DNA from 4 places in the Desulfobacula phenolica genome. Region 4 is predicted to be linked to each of the others. Evidence: riboswitches for the same ligand, from Rfam matches in the RefSeq annotation. Region 4 holds a riboswitch; each other region holds the start of a gene.
The links. Region 4 has a riboswitch for cobalamin ahead of BLT94_RS19820 (TonB-dependent receptor plug domain-containing protein). Riboswitches for the same ligand answer to the same signal wherever they lie in the genome.
Positions count from the first base shown of each region.

Region 1: another riboswitch for cobalamin. It lies ahead of BLT94_RS15850 (hypothetical protein); the one in region 4 lies ahead of BLT94_RS19820 (TonB-dependent receptor plug domain-containing protein).
Region 2: another riboswitch for cobalamin. It lies ahead of BLT94_RS12310 (sirohydrochlorin cobaltochelatase); the one in region 4 lies ahead of BLT94_RS19820 (TonB-dependent receptor plug domain-containing protein).
Region 3: another riboswitch for cobalamin. It lies ahead of BLT94_RS11670 (helix-turn-helix transcriptional regulator); the one in region 4 lies ahead of BLT94_RS19820 (TonB-dependent receptor plug domain-containing protein).

Region 1 covers NZ_FNLL01000010.1:14,410-18,141, forward strand. Annotated here, with positions in the region: gene BLT94_RS15840 (ABC transporter ATP-binding protein) at 1-478, opposite strand, end outside; gene BLT94_RS15845 (FecCD family ABC transporter permease) at 486-1,529, opposite strand; gene BLT94_RS15850 (hypothetical protein) at 1,544-1,819, opposite strand; cobalamin riboswitch at 1,955-2,147, opposite strand; gene ade (adenine deaminase) at 2,300-3,732, opposite strand, start outside.
Region 2 covers NZ_FNLL01000006.1:306,241-309,972, reverse strand. Annotated here, with positions in the region: gene BLT94_RS12315 (adenosylcobinamide amidohydrolase) at 1-593, opposite strand, end outside; gene BLT94_RS12310 (sirohydrochlorin cobaltochelatase) at 769-1,641, opposite strand; cobalamin riboswitch at 1,778-1,966, opposite strand; gene BLT94_RS12305 (hypothetical protein) at 2,017-3,723, opposite strand.
Region 3 covers NZ_FNLL01000006.1:167,907-171,638, reverse strand. Annotated here, with positions in the region: gene BLT94_RS11680 (TonB-dependent receptor) at 1-282, shown strand, start outside; gene BLT94_RS11675 (methyltransferase) at 311-1,345, shown strand; cobalamin riboswitch at 1,590-1,775, shown strand; gene BLT94_RS11670 (helix-turn-helix transcriptional regulator) at 2,064-3,035, shown strand; gene BLT94_RS11665 (ABC transporter substrate-binding protein) at 3,206-3,732, shown strand, end outside.
Region 4 covers NZ_FNLL01000017.1:47,874-51,605, reverse strand. Annotated here, with positions in the region: gene BLT94_RS19820 (TonB-dependent receptor plug domain-containing protein) at 1-1,471, opposite strand, end outside; cobalamin riboswitch at 1,706-1,890, opposite strand; gene rplU (50S ribosomal protein L21) at 2,024-2,335, shown strand; gene rpmA (50S ribosomal protein L27) at 2,355-2,609, shown strand; gene obgE (GTPase ObgE) at 2,606-3,601, shown strand; gene nadD (nicotinate-nucleotide adenylyltransferase) at 3,604-3,732, shown strand, end outside.

The sequences.
Region 1 (3,732 bases), on a different contig from region 4:
GAATCGGCGTATCCTGGCACAGGGCACGGGCAAACACACACCTTTGTCTTTCCCCTCCTGACAATTCATTGATTTTCCTGTCATGCAAATGATGGATGCCACAAACCTGCATCATTTCCTCCACCTGTTTCACATCATTGTAAGAAGGATGTGAAAATCTTGGTATATAAGGATGTCGCCCCATCATTACCACGTCTTTTACACTGAATGGAAAATTTATTGTATGGTCCTGGGAAACAAGGGCAATCTTTTTTGAAATCTCTTTTTTTGAAAGAGACAAAACAGGTGCCTGATCAATATCAATATGTCCGGTATCAGGTTTTAAAAAACCTGATATCAAATCCAGAAGAGTGGTCTTTCCACTGCCGTTAGGGCCGAGAATAGAATAAAAACTTCCCGACACAAAAGAACAGCTTATGTTTTTGATGATCCGGTCACGGTCATAGGCAAAGCACAGGTCGTTTAGTGTTAACTTCATACGTTGCCTATTTAAACCTGTTCTTTTTAAAAATCCAGCAAAAAACAGGACCGCCTGTCAGGGCTGTCAAAACGCCAATGGGTATTTCATGGGGAAGGACTGCCCGGGTAATTGTATCGGCCAGTAACAATAAAAAGGCCCCTGCCAGCATGGATAAGGGAATAAGTTTCCGGTTGTCAGGCCCTGTGATAAACCTGACCGTATGCGGAACCAGCAAACCCACAAACCCTATAATACCTGAAACAGAAACACAGATGGCCGCCAGCATTGAACCGGTTATCAACAAGATTAAAGTCGTTTTTTTCAAATCAACACCAAGGCTTGTGGCGGATTTAGCCCCAAGTGCGACCAGGTTCAGATCACGGGCAAAAAATATTGAAACAAACAGACCAATCAACAGAAAAATTACAACAACAACAAAATCAAACCAGGTTTTGGAAGCAAAACTTCCCATAAGCCAGAAAATAATGACCGAGACCTGTTCATTGGCAATAAATTTTAAAAAACTGATACCGGCAGAAAGTATTGCAGCGACAATAATTCCGGATAAAATCAAATTGTTGGAGGATAGCCCGGCCATGGGGTTTTTTGATGAATAAGATAAAAAGATGACCACAAACAAAGTAACACAAGCACCTGTAAAGGCAAAAGCCGGAACGGAAACAAAGGCTGCACTTAAGTTTAATAATATGGCAATACTTGCACCAAATGCTGCTCCAGCTGATACGCCAAGGGTATAGGGATCGGCCAGGGGATTTAGCAATATGCCCTGAAACAAACTCCCGGATACGGCAAGTGCCGCCCCGACAGCGGTACAGGTTAATATTCTTGGAAGCCGCACATCAAACAGAACAGCCAGATAGGTTTCACTGGCATTTCCCATGATTTGATGACCGGTCAATTTTCCATAAAGAATGCTGATAATATCAACCATTGGAATCCTGATATATCCCATGGAAAGCGAAATAAGGATCATTAAAACAAGAAAAAGGGAGAAAAGGACCACCAGATATCCTATTCTCCCCTTTGATATGGCAACCGGTATACTCAAATTTTTGCCATAATCTACAGGCCTGCACCTGAAGCTTTTGCAGCATCTTTTATACAAGACACAAAAAGATTTGCGAACTGATTATTAAATTCGGCACTAAAGTTTTGTTCTACTTGGTTAAGGTCGTTCCGGTACTGTTCAAATTGTTCCATATGAAACAGATGGGCGGATTGAGCTGCTTCCGGCGAGGCTGTGATAAAATTTGCAACAATAGTAGATTTGGCTTGGAGGGTTGAACATAAAATCAGGCCCAGAAAGAGAATCAGTACAATAAATTTAAATTTTTTCATAACATTTCCTCGGTTATTATCAATATTAATAACACGAAACTGGGCATAAACAAAAAAACCCATATCAGAAACTGTCTGATATGGGAACCGTTTTTATCCTCATTTTCTTGATCTGCCCAAGTCCTCGCAAGCAACACGACCAAAGGTTTTCAGGCAGGCTTTCTGACTTCCGGATCAATTGAGTCGTCACCCCTTCCCGTTAACTCCAACTTATTGAACAGTGGCAATAGTGACGTTCATCCCCGATTACAGCGGCGGGTCCGCTCCTGATTTTCACAGGATTTCCTTTTGACTGCACCTAAGCAGCACCTGAAACCTTTGATAAAATAGATGGATTCTACAACGGTGTCAAGAAAAACTTCATATCTTTATCAATTTTTTCAAATACATATAAAAACTCCAGGGTTCTTTTTTTCCGTCAAGGTCAAAATAAAAAAACAACGGCGGGTTTGTATGATGGTTCAAATGACGTTATCATGCCTATTTGATGCAATCATCTGCAAACAAAGACGTGACGGCAAATTTTTCAACATCAACAAGTCCTAAGTCGGTTATTTTCAGCTTTGGAACCGGTGACAGACATAAAAATGATAAAATCATAAACAATGACGGGTGGTCACTTCCCAATATTTTCACCTTTTGTTTTAAGATTTTCAAATCAGCAGCTGTTTTCTCAAAACTATTATTGGACAGCAAACCTGCAACAGGCAAAGGCAAATCAGCGACCACCTGATTATTATCAACAACAACCAGTCCTCCCTGCATTTTTTTTATCCGTTGAAAAGCTGCAAACATATCCACATCATTGGTTCCGGCTATCACAATATTATGGGCGTCATGAGCAACCGTTGACCCGATTGCCCCTCGCTTGAGTCCAAGCCCCCTGACAAAGGCTTTTCCTATCCGGCCCGTAGCATTGTGTCTTTCTATGACAACGATTTTGAGAATATCACGGCTGATATCTGATTCAATATAATTGTTTTTAATCCTGGCAGTGGCAATAAATTTATCCGTTACAATCTGACCTTGCAGGATATCAATGACACGGATCTTGCTGCCTGCCGCAGGAATTTTGAAATCTGCCCGGCTCAGTTCGCCAGGATTCATTGTCCCCCTTAACTTGGGGATTTTATGAAGAGGGCGGCAAATCAATGACTGATTTTTCAAAACAGGCACACCTTTTTTATATACAGCCTCGATTTTCACCTGTTTATAATCAGAGAGCAAAACAAAATCCGCCCAAAAGCGGGGTTTTATTGCCCCTATATTCCTCAGCCCATAGTGATTTGCAGTGTTGATGGTGGCAATCTGATAAGCGGTTATGGGAGCCATTCCCAAAGAGATAGATTTTCTCAGTGAATGATCAATATGCCCTTCTTCCAGCAGGTCATCAGGATGTTTATCATCCGTGGCAAAGGAAAAGTGCCATGAATTTTCTTTTGTTACAATGCCGATCAAATCTTCCAGGTTTCTTTCCGAAGTACCTTCCCGGATTAAAATGTGCATGCCCTTTTGAAGTTTTTCCTTGGCTTCTTTAGCAGATGTTGATTCATGGTCGCTGTCAATTCTGGAAAATATATACGCATTCAAATCTTTTGCGCTGATACCCGGAGCATGCCCGTCTATTTTTTTCCATTTGGCCGCGGCAATGCGTTGATGGACTTCTTCATCACCATTAATGACCGCAGGATAATTCATCATTTCACCGATTCCGGCCACCCCTTGCTTGTGTATCAGGGCGCACAAGTCCTTGTGACCGATATTGGCACCTGAAGTTTCAAGCGGTGTGGCCGGTACGCATGACGGCAGCATGACAAACACATCCAAAGGAACCTGTTTGATACTGTCCAGGACATACCGAATTCCTTCCAGCCCCAGCACATTGGCAATTTCATGAGGATCTATTATTACCG
Region 2 (3,732 bases), on a different contig from region 4:
ATGATCGTATTTTTGCCCATGAGCCGTATGACGCGTTTGTGTTTTAAATGATTAATTTTAGCTAATTTTTGTTTTATATGATTCAGTTCTGCCTTGTTTTTTTTAATGATCTTTTGAGCTGCTTGTTCGCGGTTAAATATTTTTCCTAAAACCTCTATATTTTTATAAGCACTTTCAATGGTTGTTGTATCAAAAATAAATATTTTGCATTCAGTGTTTTGAAATTTTTCAATGATATCTTGGTGGAGGGTGGAAAGGATTATCATATCCGGTTTTGCAGTTTTAATTTTATCAATGGACGGCAGAAAAAAACCGCCTATTATTTGTTTGTCAAAAGCTCCGGCAAGTGTGATATCGTGGTAGGTGATGGCGTGGATATGCTCTTTTGCCCCTATCTCAAAAATAATTTGGGTGGCTGAGGGCACAAGGCTGATAACCTTATGCGGAGTTTTAAAAATTTTTAAATGATTTCCTTTAGAATCTGTGACACTTACAGGATATGCAGCAACTGATGTTGTACAGATTATGAAAAGCAAGGCGGATATTAAAAGAAAAGGGTTGAACTTTAATCTTTTTTTGTTTTGTATGAGCATAACTTCCTTGGGATCGCGAATTGAATTGATGGAACCTGTGGGGGGACCAGAACCAATGAGGGGCAGGCTTGTGCTATTGTTTGTCTGCCAACATTTTGATCATAAAGAAGAATTTGAACAAAATGCCAATCATGCAAGCCTGACCCATCTCAATGGTCTGTGTTTTGATCAAACTCTAAAAATGTGCCATTACATCTTTTAAGTGCCCGACCCAGATATCAATCATATTGTCGTATTCAGCTGTTCCTTTAAGGACAACTTCACAGTTGATGCCTTGTTTTTCAAGAATTGATTTCCATGAATCATCTTCCTCTCCTGCCATATCATTTCTGGCATGGTCTCCGGCAACCGACATAAAAGGTATGAGATGAACTTTTTTTATCTTTTTTTCCTTTAACATGGTTGCTATGTCATCTATGGTTGGAGAACCTTCAACAGTGCCAACAAATATGTTGGCATCTTTTCTCTGAAGATGAAACATCAGGGCCGCATAAAAAGCATTTGAAGGGTGAGGCGTTCCATGACCCATCAGAACAACCGCTTCATTTTTCTTTCTTTTAGCAGGTATGTTTTCAATAATGGCATCTGTTACAGCTTCCATATCCTGATGACTGGAAAGAAGCGGAGATCCAATCATTATTTTTTCAATACCGCCCGCCATATTGTTGAACGCATATGCCGTATGCAAAAGGTCATTAAACTCTTCTCCCCGGATGGTGTGAAGAGATTGAACCGCCACATGGGTAAATCCCTGATCCATCATTTTTGCAAGCGCTACTGCGACAGAGTCAAGTGTTTTCCCCTGTTTTGCCAGCTTGTTTCTGATGATGGAAGAGGTGAATGCCCATTGAACAGGAATATTTGCAAATTCTTTTTTTACTCTTTTATCAATGTTCTCAAATGAAACCTGGGCTTCAGGAATACTGGAACCAAATGCAACCAGCAGAATACCTTTTTTCACAGCTTTGTGATGACCATGACCTGATGCCACAGCAATTGAAGGAAATAGCAGAAAAATTAGAAATAAGGTTAAAATTTGTTTTTTCATGTTTGCCTCTTAAAATTAAATAATTAAATTCAATGGTCCAAGGCAATAAAAAACCCCTGGACCGTTTATCTCAATTGATCCGGGGTATCCCTTTTTTTTCCTCAAGATCTTATTGTAATTCTCTTTTCCACGGAGAATACATACAATGTATCAGGCAGGTCTTCTGACTTTTGGATCATCCTGATCACTTTGCCTTCCCATCTGTTTTGCAACTGACAGTGGCTTAAGTAAAGCGTTAGTCCCCAATTACAGCGGCGGGCCCGTCCCTGATTTCCACAGGCGTTCCCTTTTAAGCAGTTAAAGCACCTGAAACATAGTCTTAATATTTAGAACTGTTCTAAAAGTCAACTCTAAACTTGAATTTTAAAAAGAATCTCAATTGGAGAATGAACGAAGAACAAATATATCAGCCTCAGGGTCATAGGCTGCAGGATAAGTTTGAATGAATTCAAGGATGGCACGATCATCAGATTTGGTCAGCAGACAAAAAACGTAAAATCTAAAGGCATAAAACACATCAACATCAGGATCGGTTAACACCTTCTCCAAAGATTGATCAGCAATCAGGGTGTCAGTAAGATTAAAAATATGTTGTATCTCATCTTTCAAAAGAAACCGCATTATTTTGACGTTAATGAAATGGGTGGGTATATATTGACGAATAGATTCCAGGAAAAAGGAGACAGCATATAGTCTTGCTGAAACACAGTGCTTTTGTTTGCATAACTTCAAATGGCCGGCTATTTTTTTTAAAAACAAATTTTTATTTTTTTTAGATAATTTTTTAAAACAGGTGGTTGCCAGAAACCGTTGTTTTAATTTTTTCATTATAGAAGGTGTCATTTTTTTTCTTTGACATCTTGCCTTTTCTTCAAATATGGACAGAAATTCTTTCAGGCTTCTCATGCCTGGCGGTGTCAACTGCTCAGTTCCGTTGTCAAGAATGACAGACTCTATCTGTACGTCCAGCAAAGCGGACAGGTGGCATAGACTTTTGTTTAGGTCATAGCCTTCCAGGGGTTTGAAATAGTCCACAAGCAGGGCTTGGCGGCCGGTTTTTTTTACGGGGAAAAAGCGTGTATTTGATGTAACAGGAATTTTTTTGTGGCCAAACGGGTACAATGCGCTGGTAAAGCAGGGAATAATGATAAAAGCACCGTCCGGAGTGATTTCCGTGCCGTATCCGTCAGTGATTGAGGGTTTTATGCTGACAAAATCTTCGTCCAGTCCTGCGGGGATTAGCAGCTCTTCAAGATCGTGCTGTTTGCTTATGGGTGTGTCGATTTCTTGTTCTATTTGTTTGATGCGCTTTTTGTTTTTTGAGGTGATGCTGACCGAAAGGTTTGAATGGTTTTTTAACAGCAGTTTTAATAAGTGCCGCTTCCCTTTTGGAACTTTTGTTAATAGACTGTATTCAAGCGGTAATTTTTTCAAGTACTCAATGATATCAGGCAAGGCTTTATCACCCGCTGTCCAGTCAAGAGGGTCAGATGCGCCGTAAAGGGAAATTTCATCATTTTTCTGGTCTGCCATATGGTTGAGAATTGTCAGTATGGCATTAAAGGAGAAGTGACGCCTGACCTTGGGCAAGGCCCATTCATTGCAACGCCTGCAAAAATTGCTGCATCCCGATGTCAATTGAAAAGTCATGGCTGTTTGAAACAAGAGATTTTTTTGGCAAGGTTTTAAATCAAGTTTTGTTTCCCATGTTTGAAAATTCACATGACCGATAGAGTCGGAAGAGTGCTTGATCGAAGCCAGAATCATTTTTTTAAGGCATGCATGATTTTTTTTGATTTCTGAAGAGCAATGCTTGAACAGAGCATGTTTGAATTTTTTGAAAATAGTTTGTATCTGGTTCAGGCGTTTTTCAAAATTTTCACTGAATTCTGACTGGTTTTGTGCAAGTTTGAGAATATCCATGAAGATAAGTTCGGCAGCTTGAAAATTTTTTTCATACAAGGACGCCAGAAATTCATTTTTTTTTTGTTCCAGCAAGCAATCTTTGGTTGTGAAAGCCTGGATTTTAATGTCGTTGTTTAGTAAAATCATGTCATTTGTTTTGAGTCCGTGTGACGGCACTCTAAAGCA
Region 3 (3,732 bases), on a different contig from region 4:
TTTAATGTCGGTGTGCAATACCGGCACGGCAGCGGGGTGTATGCCAGGGCTGACCTGATTGGTTACGGCAAGACATATTTGGACAAGGCAAATGAATATTCAAGGGATGCCCATGAAATTGTAAATACAAAAATCGGTTATGAAACCGAGAAGTTTGATATTTACCTCTATGCAAAAAATCTTTTTGACAAGGAATATGATTTAGTGGGGTATTACGGCGGGATGTATACGATCTACAGTGATCCCAGAGAAATTGGCCTGCAGGCGGTTTACAGGTTTTAAACTTAACATTTTTTATAAGGAATAATCCATGAAAAAATCGTTGCCGACAGATTTTCCAGAATTGAATTATCATGAACTGCCCTATATTGCAATTCGCTGGGAAACGGTTAAAACAGCTTTGCAGTTGGGCCTTTTTGATCTTCTGCCCGAACCGCAAAGTGCTTCTGATATTGCTGTGCGGGTTGAGTGTGATGCAAAAAATACCGAATACCTGCTCAACGCATTGACTGCACTGGGGTATTTGTATAAAAAAGACGGCCTTTTTTGCAACACTGAGCAGACGGAGCGTTTTCTTACCAGCCGGGGAGATACCGGCCTGGCCGAGTCCCTGCTGGCCTATGATCAGTGGAACGAACCGGCTCTGAACGGTAGGATGCTTACGTTGGTCAAGGAGGGCGCTCCTCTCAGCCGTGATATGGTATCTGAACAGGTGTGGGCGGACTCTGCCCGCAAATCAATTAACGGTAGCCGTTGCGGCCGGGCTCAAGGAATCGCCCGCTTGCTTTCCTTGTTACCCGATTTTGATCAATGGCAAAAGGTTCTTGATATTGGTGCCGGTCCGGGCCTGATAGGGATTGCCGTTGCTGCTGCACATCCTACGTTAGAGTGCTGTTTGTTTGATCGTCCAGTGGTGATTGATGTGGCACAGGAGACAATCAAGGAGTACGGTATGGAAGACCGGGTGAAAACCATAAGCGGGGATTATTCTGTCGATCCGTTTGGAGAGGGGTATGATGCAATTATCGCCAGTTATACTTTGAATTTTTATAATGAAACTGAAAAACTGGCCCCAATTATGGAAAAGTGCTTTGCTGCATTAAATCCCGGTGGCAGCCTGATTGTTTTTTCAGATGGTTTGAGCGAGGAAAAAACCCAACCCACTGATATGGTTATCAGCTGGCTGCCTACTTCGTTGATGGGGCAGGACTTCTCTTTTGAAGAAGAGGTGTTGCCCCGGGCCATGCTTGCGGCCGGTTTTGACTCGGTTCGTACCAAAACATTGACCGACCAGTTTATTTCACCTCTTGGGGTGACGGAGTTTCATGTTGGGAGGAAACGTTAAAATGCAAAGGATGTTTGAAATAAGGTTATTTTATCTGGAGGATACAAACGGTGAAGTAATTGAAAAAGTAAATAGGAGGAATTGAGTAATCTGCCAAGTGGGCTTAATAAGTGTGAGGACGACTATGTGTTCTTGCTTTTGTCCGGTTTTAATTCTCAGTTGATGAAATAAGCCGATCATTATCTGAAATTGAGATAGATATATTCTCATTTGTGCTTGACTTTTATTTTATCGGTGATTATAAGCTTAAGTACTTTGTTCTGGTGCTTAAAAGCATAATAGGGAATTCCGTGAAAATCGGGAACGGGCCCGCCGCTGTAACCGGGGACGAATGCCGCAGAAAATCCACTGCCTGAATTATTTCAGGTGGGAAGGGGCGGTTGTAGGACGAACCGGAAGTCAGAAGACCTGCCTGAACAAAATGGTTTATTTCTCGTGGACAGAGAAAGCCATACTATGATTTTAAGGGATGAAAACGGATATCCTCAACCAATTTTATATTGGTTGAGGATTTTTTTTTGCATCAAGCTATGTGAAAGTTAGCGTTTTTTTAAATTTTATTATGGACTCAGGAGGCAAATAATACTTGAAGCCAAGAAACTAAAATTCAATATGGATACCTTGGCGCAAAGAAAACCTCGGGTTCTATTAAGCTTTGAATCCTGGGTTTCAACTAATCGGTTATGGCACTTGGGTTATGCCGATGCAGGCAGCACAAATGAAAAAGATATTACTGATACCATCTACTCAGACCAATAATAAAGAAAAAAACCTGATTAACATTCCCCCATCCATTGGTACAGGGAGTATTGAAATTATTCATTTGAATTACGGTATTCGATTGGTCATTGCGGATTACAGCCTGAACCAGCCGACTATTTTGGAATGCGGAGTGTCTGGTACTTCTTTCGGATTCGGCTTCTGCCTTTCGGGGACTATAGAGTCACATCCGCCATATTTTAAGGAATCGTTTTTTGTAAAAAAGGGGCAAAGCGGTTTTTTTTCTTTCCCGGACACTCTTGGTTACACTGAAATAATCGGCCTTGAGCGAGTGATCAGAATATCGATTTTGATGGACCTGGATCAGATGTCAGCTTTTGTAATGGAATACCCGGATCAGTTTATGAGCGTATTGATAAACATAAGTGAAACCTCTTTTCGTTTTCCAGATATGATTTCTCAGCCCATGTGGGGCGCACTTGACAAGATACTGCATTGTCCTTATCACGGGTTAACCCGCAAATTTTTTATTGAAGGCAAAGTCATGGAGCTGATAGCCTACAAGATGGAACAGCTGGAAATAGAAAATTGGCAAAATCCTGAAGAATCTGTTTTAGCACCCAATGAAGCTGATTGCGTTTGTCATGCCGCCCGATTGTTAACTCATGATTTGGAAAATGCACCGGGTTTGATAGAACTTGCCCGTTCCGTGGGGATGTGCCGCAGCAAACTGCATCATTGTTTTTGTAAGTTCCATGGTATTTCCCCTTTTGAGTATCTGCGTAACCACCGCCTTGAGGCTGCCAGACGCCTTTTGAATGAAGGTAAAATGAACGTTACCGAAATCGCTTACAAGGTTGGCTACAGAAGCCTCAGTCATTTTTCCAAAGTATTTAAACAATATTTTGGCTGCCCGCCCGGAAAATGTTTGAAAAATGCTGTTTCCTTATCAAATAGACGATTGCGCTAAAAAAATAAACATGACCATTATCATATTCCCAAAATTTGTGTTCTATATCTTCAGGAATTAATTAAAATCCGCAGTACTAAGGAGAAGGAAATGCAATTATAGAGCCATGTTTTTAAAATAAGGAGAAAAGGACGGTTGGAGTAATTCTCTCGTGGATGAAAGAGGAGTTTATGCTTAGAGAAAACAATGTATTAAAATTATACGGTCTGTTTTTACTATTTTTTATTTTTTTTGTTACAGGCAATGCAATCGGAAGACAAAATGAAATTACAATAATTGATGCCATGGGGAGAGAGGTAACAATTAAACAGCCGGTTAATCGTATAGCCTTTAGTGGCACCTGTATTGCTGAAGCGCTCAGGTTAATCGGTGTTTGGAACAAAGTGGTTGGAAGAGGATATATGGTTATACCGGATAAACATTTATATCCGGATATCGAAAAGTTAACTGTTATTGCCATGGAACCTCCCGGCCCTTATAACATTAATTGCGAAAAGTTATTAGAACTTGATGTTGATCTTTTGATTACAATGAGTTTTTCATTTGAGGGGTTTAAAGGGATGAATGATAAAATAAAATCCCGTACCAAGGTGATTGCTTTAGACATGTTTCAACCGGATACGATAAAAAAAAATTTTGAAATTCTGGGTAAAATATTCAATGAAGAAAAGAAATCTATGGATTATCTTAACTGGTC
Region 4 (3,732 bases):
TAAAATCAGTATAAAAATACCCCAGAGAACCGGACAGGGATCTATAAAAAACATCCAGACCGCCTTCGCAGGTTTTACTTGTTTCAGGCGAAAGGTCTGGATTACCCACATAGTTGCTGCCAAAGACAGAGTAGGCGGCAGCCATCTGATCCGCACCCGGCATAACAAAGGCTTCGGAGTAACCTGCCCGCAGTTTTAAATAATCCGTCAAAAGATAGGAAAGACCAATATTAGGCGTCAGGTTATTGTCGTCCGCAGTCTTGCCTGCAGGGTCTATGACCTCCACCTCATAGGTATCATACCGTAATCCGGCAGACAAAGTCAGTCGGTCATCCAAAAGTTTTAGTTTACCCAATAAAAATCCTGCAGGATTTTCATAGGATGTTTTTTGGGGATTCCAGGACGCTTCAATATCGTAATCCGCCCAGTCAAAACCGGTGGTAATAAGCGCCTGCCCTAAATCAACTGAAATCTGGGCCTGGATACCTTTGCTCTCTGTTTTTTGTTCGGACAAAATTGCGTCATCCCATCCATCAGGGTTGCTGCCGGTTGGATCATTCCATGTGTCCTCATCTTTACCCTGGAAATATTTTAATTTCCAAACAAAGCGTGAATCTGTTGTCTGGCCGTCCAGTACGATATCAAAAGAATAATTTGATTTGTCTGTATAATCATCCAGATCATTCTGGCTTAAATAACTTGGAGAACCGGCTTCATCCACATTAAAACCGTGATAAAGAAACGCAATTCGATTATTGGGAAACGGTGTATACCCCATATTCATGCTGATGCTTTCCCTGCTGTCAAACCCGGTATTATGGTATTTTGTTCCATTGGCTGTGGTATAATCATCTTCCGTCTCTCTTGTGACACTGCCGGAAAAATCAAACCCATTATACTCTCCTGCAAAACCGGCACTGATATCTTCGTGCCCGAAACTGCCCAGATTTCCTTCACCAAAAGCAGACAACTTGCCTTTTCCTTGGCGGGTAATCACGTTCACAACCCCACCTACAGCGGCAGACCCATATAGAATAGATGCCGGTCCTCTGATGATTTCTATACGCTCAACATTTTTGGTCATAATTTTTGCCACATTTCCAGTGCCCGCTCTTCGACCGTTAAGCAGAATCAACACATGCCCTTTCAGGTCATTCCCATGGGAATCTGTTCTAAATCCCCTGATGCCTATTGTAGTCAGATTTCCAGGATATTTTTTGATGGCACCGATGCCTTTTTGCGCTAAAAGATCGCCAACATCCCTGGCAGACGACAGTCGGATTTCCTGCTCATCAATCACGGTAACATTATTGACAATCTCTTTTTTGGATTCTGTAACTCTTCCTACTGTTACAACAATATCCTCAAGTTTAGTTTCAGACTGATTGTTATCAGAAGCCAAAGACTGCCCCATGACAGGCACCAATAACATGACAGCAGCCATCATGACTGCCAATATGGATTTATTCATATTTTTCCCCTTTTAAATCGGGGGAACGTGAAAAAAAAGCTCACAGCAGGAATGAAAAAAAAACAATTTTAATTTTACATCCAGATATTGCTCAGGCACCTTTTTTCCAAGGCCTCCCCTTTTTTGCCGGGGATTTGCAAAAAAAACCCCCGGACCATTTTATTGATAAATGATCTGAGGTTCCCTGATTTTTCCACAGATTGGATTTGCCCCACCCTTGTCCACGAGGTATGACAGATTAAACTTTTTCAGGCAGGTCTTCTGACTTTCGGGTCATCCTATTAACTGCGTCTTCCCAGCGTTATAAAGCCAGTGACATAAATGCAGCGTTCGTCTCCGATCACAGCGGCGGGCCCATCCCTGATTCGCACAGGGTTCCCTATTGTGCCTTAACAGGCACCTGAAATTTTTATATTGACTTAAATTAAAAAAGAATCTAAGTCAATATAAAAATTTCAAATATGTTTATCTTGACAAATTCAGACAATAAATATAGAATTCAGAGTTTTTTAAAATTGCGAAAAGTATTGAAATAATAAGGAGAGTTTAAAAATGTACGCAGTTATCAGAACCGGGGGAAAACAATATAAGGTTCATGAAGAACAGATCCTGAAAGTTGAAAAGCTTGATGGTACGGAAGGTTCTCAGGTTGAATTTGATGATGTCCTCATGTATTCAGATGGTGAAACCATCACTCTTGGAAGTCCGAAAGTTGAAAATGCTGCAGTCAAAGCGCACATTCTTGAGCAGGGAAAGGACAAAAAGAAACTGGTCTTCAAATATAAACGCCGGAAAGGCTTTAGAAGACTCAAAGGCCACAGACAAAATTATACTGAAATTAAAATCGAATCCATTACGGTTTAGATAGCAAGGAGAAATTCAGATGTCACATAAAAAAGCAGCAGGTAGTTCAAAAAACGGTCGCGATTCAAACTCACAGCGCCGTGGTGTTAAAAAATTCGGCGGAGAAAATGTTCTTGCAGGAAATATTCTTATCAGACAGGTGGGAACTAAAATCCATCCGGGCAACAATGTTGGTATGGGCAAAGATTATACTATTTTTGCCAAAATTGACGGTGTTGTGACCTTTGAAAGAAAAGGCCGCGACAGAAAAAAAGTCAGCGTATATGCCGCGTGAAATTTGTAGATGAAGCAATTATCACTGTCAAGTCAGGCGATGGTGGCCGAGGATGCACAAGTTTCCGAAGGGAACGGTACATTGAATTTGGAGGACCTGACGGTGGAGATGGCGGCGATGGTGGTCATGTTATTCTGAAAATTGATCAGAGTAAACGAACACTTTTTGATTATCGCCGTCAAAAATTGCTCAAGGCCAAAAATGGTGAGTCAGGCCAGGGCAAACAAAAACATGGGAAAAACGGGAAAAACTGCACAATCACCCTTCCCCCTGGAACCATTGTCTCCAATGCAGATACCAATGAAATCATTGTCGACCTAACCGACACAGAGGATGAATATATTATTGCCCGTGGCGGCATGGGAGGCCGAGGCAACAAACGGTTTGCAAGTTCCACCAACCGGGCACCCAGGTATTCCCAGCCAGGACTCCCCGGGATTGAAATACATCTGAAATTAGAGTTAAAACTGCTTGCCGATGTCGGACTTGTAGGATTACCCAATGCCGGTAAATCAACGCTTATCAGCTGTATCTCAGCAGCCCGTCCCAAAATAGCCGACTATCCGTTTACAACACTGTCCCCTATCCTTGGGATGGTTGAACCTCCTTTTGGAGAACCGTTTGCTGTGGCCGATATCCCAGGTCTCATTGAAGGTGCCCATGAAGGAATCGGCCTTGGGATCAGTTTTTTAAAGCATATTGAAAGGACAGGCATCCTGGTGCATCTGATTGATGTTTCCCAGATAGATCCGGAGTCTCCACTGACATCTTTTGACCTGATCAACAATGAGTTGTCCAAATACAGCCAATCTCTGGCCCAAAAGATGCAGATTGTAGTTCTCAACAAAATGGACTTGCCGGATACACAGGAAAAAGCTGATGCTTTCCAAAACGCATTAAAAAACATCCAGGTACTGACTCTGTCAGCTGCAACCGGGAAAGGGGTAAAAGATCTTGTAAAGCTTTTATCATCCAAGCTTACAAAGAGTTAAAAATGAAAGTGGGACTTTTCGGAGGAACATTTAATCCCTTTCACAATGGCCATATTGGAATTCTTCAGCATGTCAAACAAACCTGTGGCCTGGAAAAAATATTTTTAATCCCTTCTGCAACACCTCCCCAC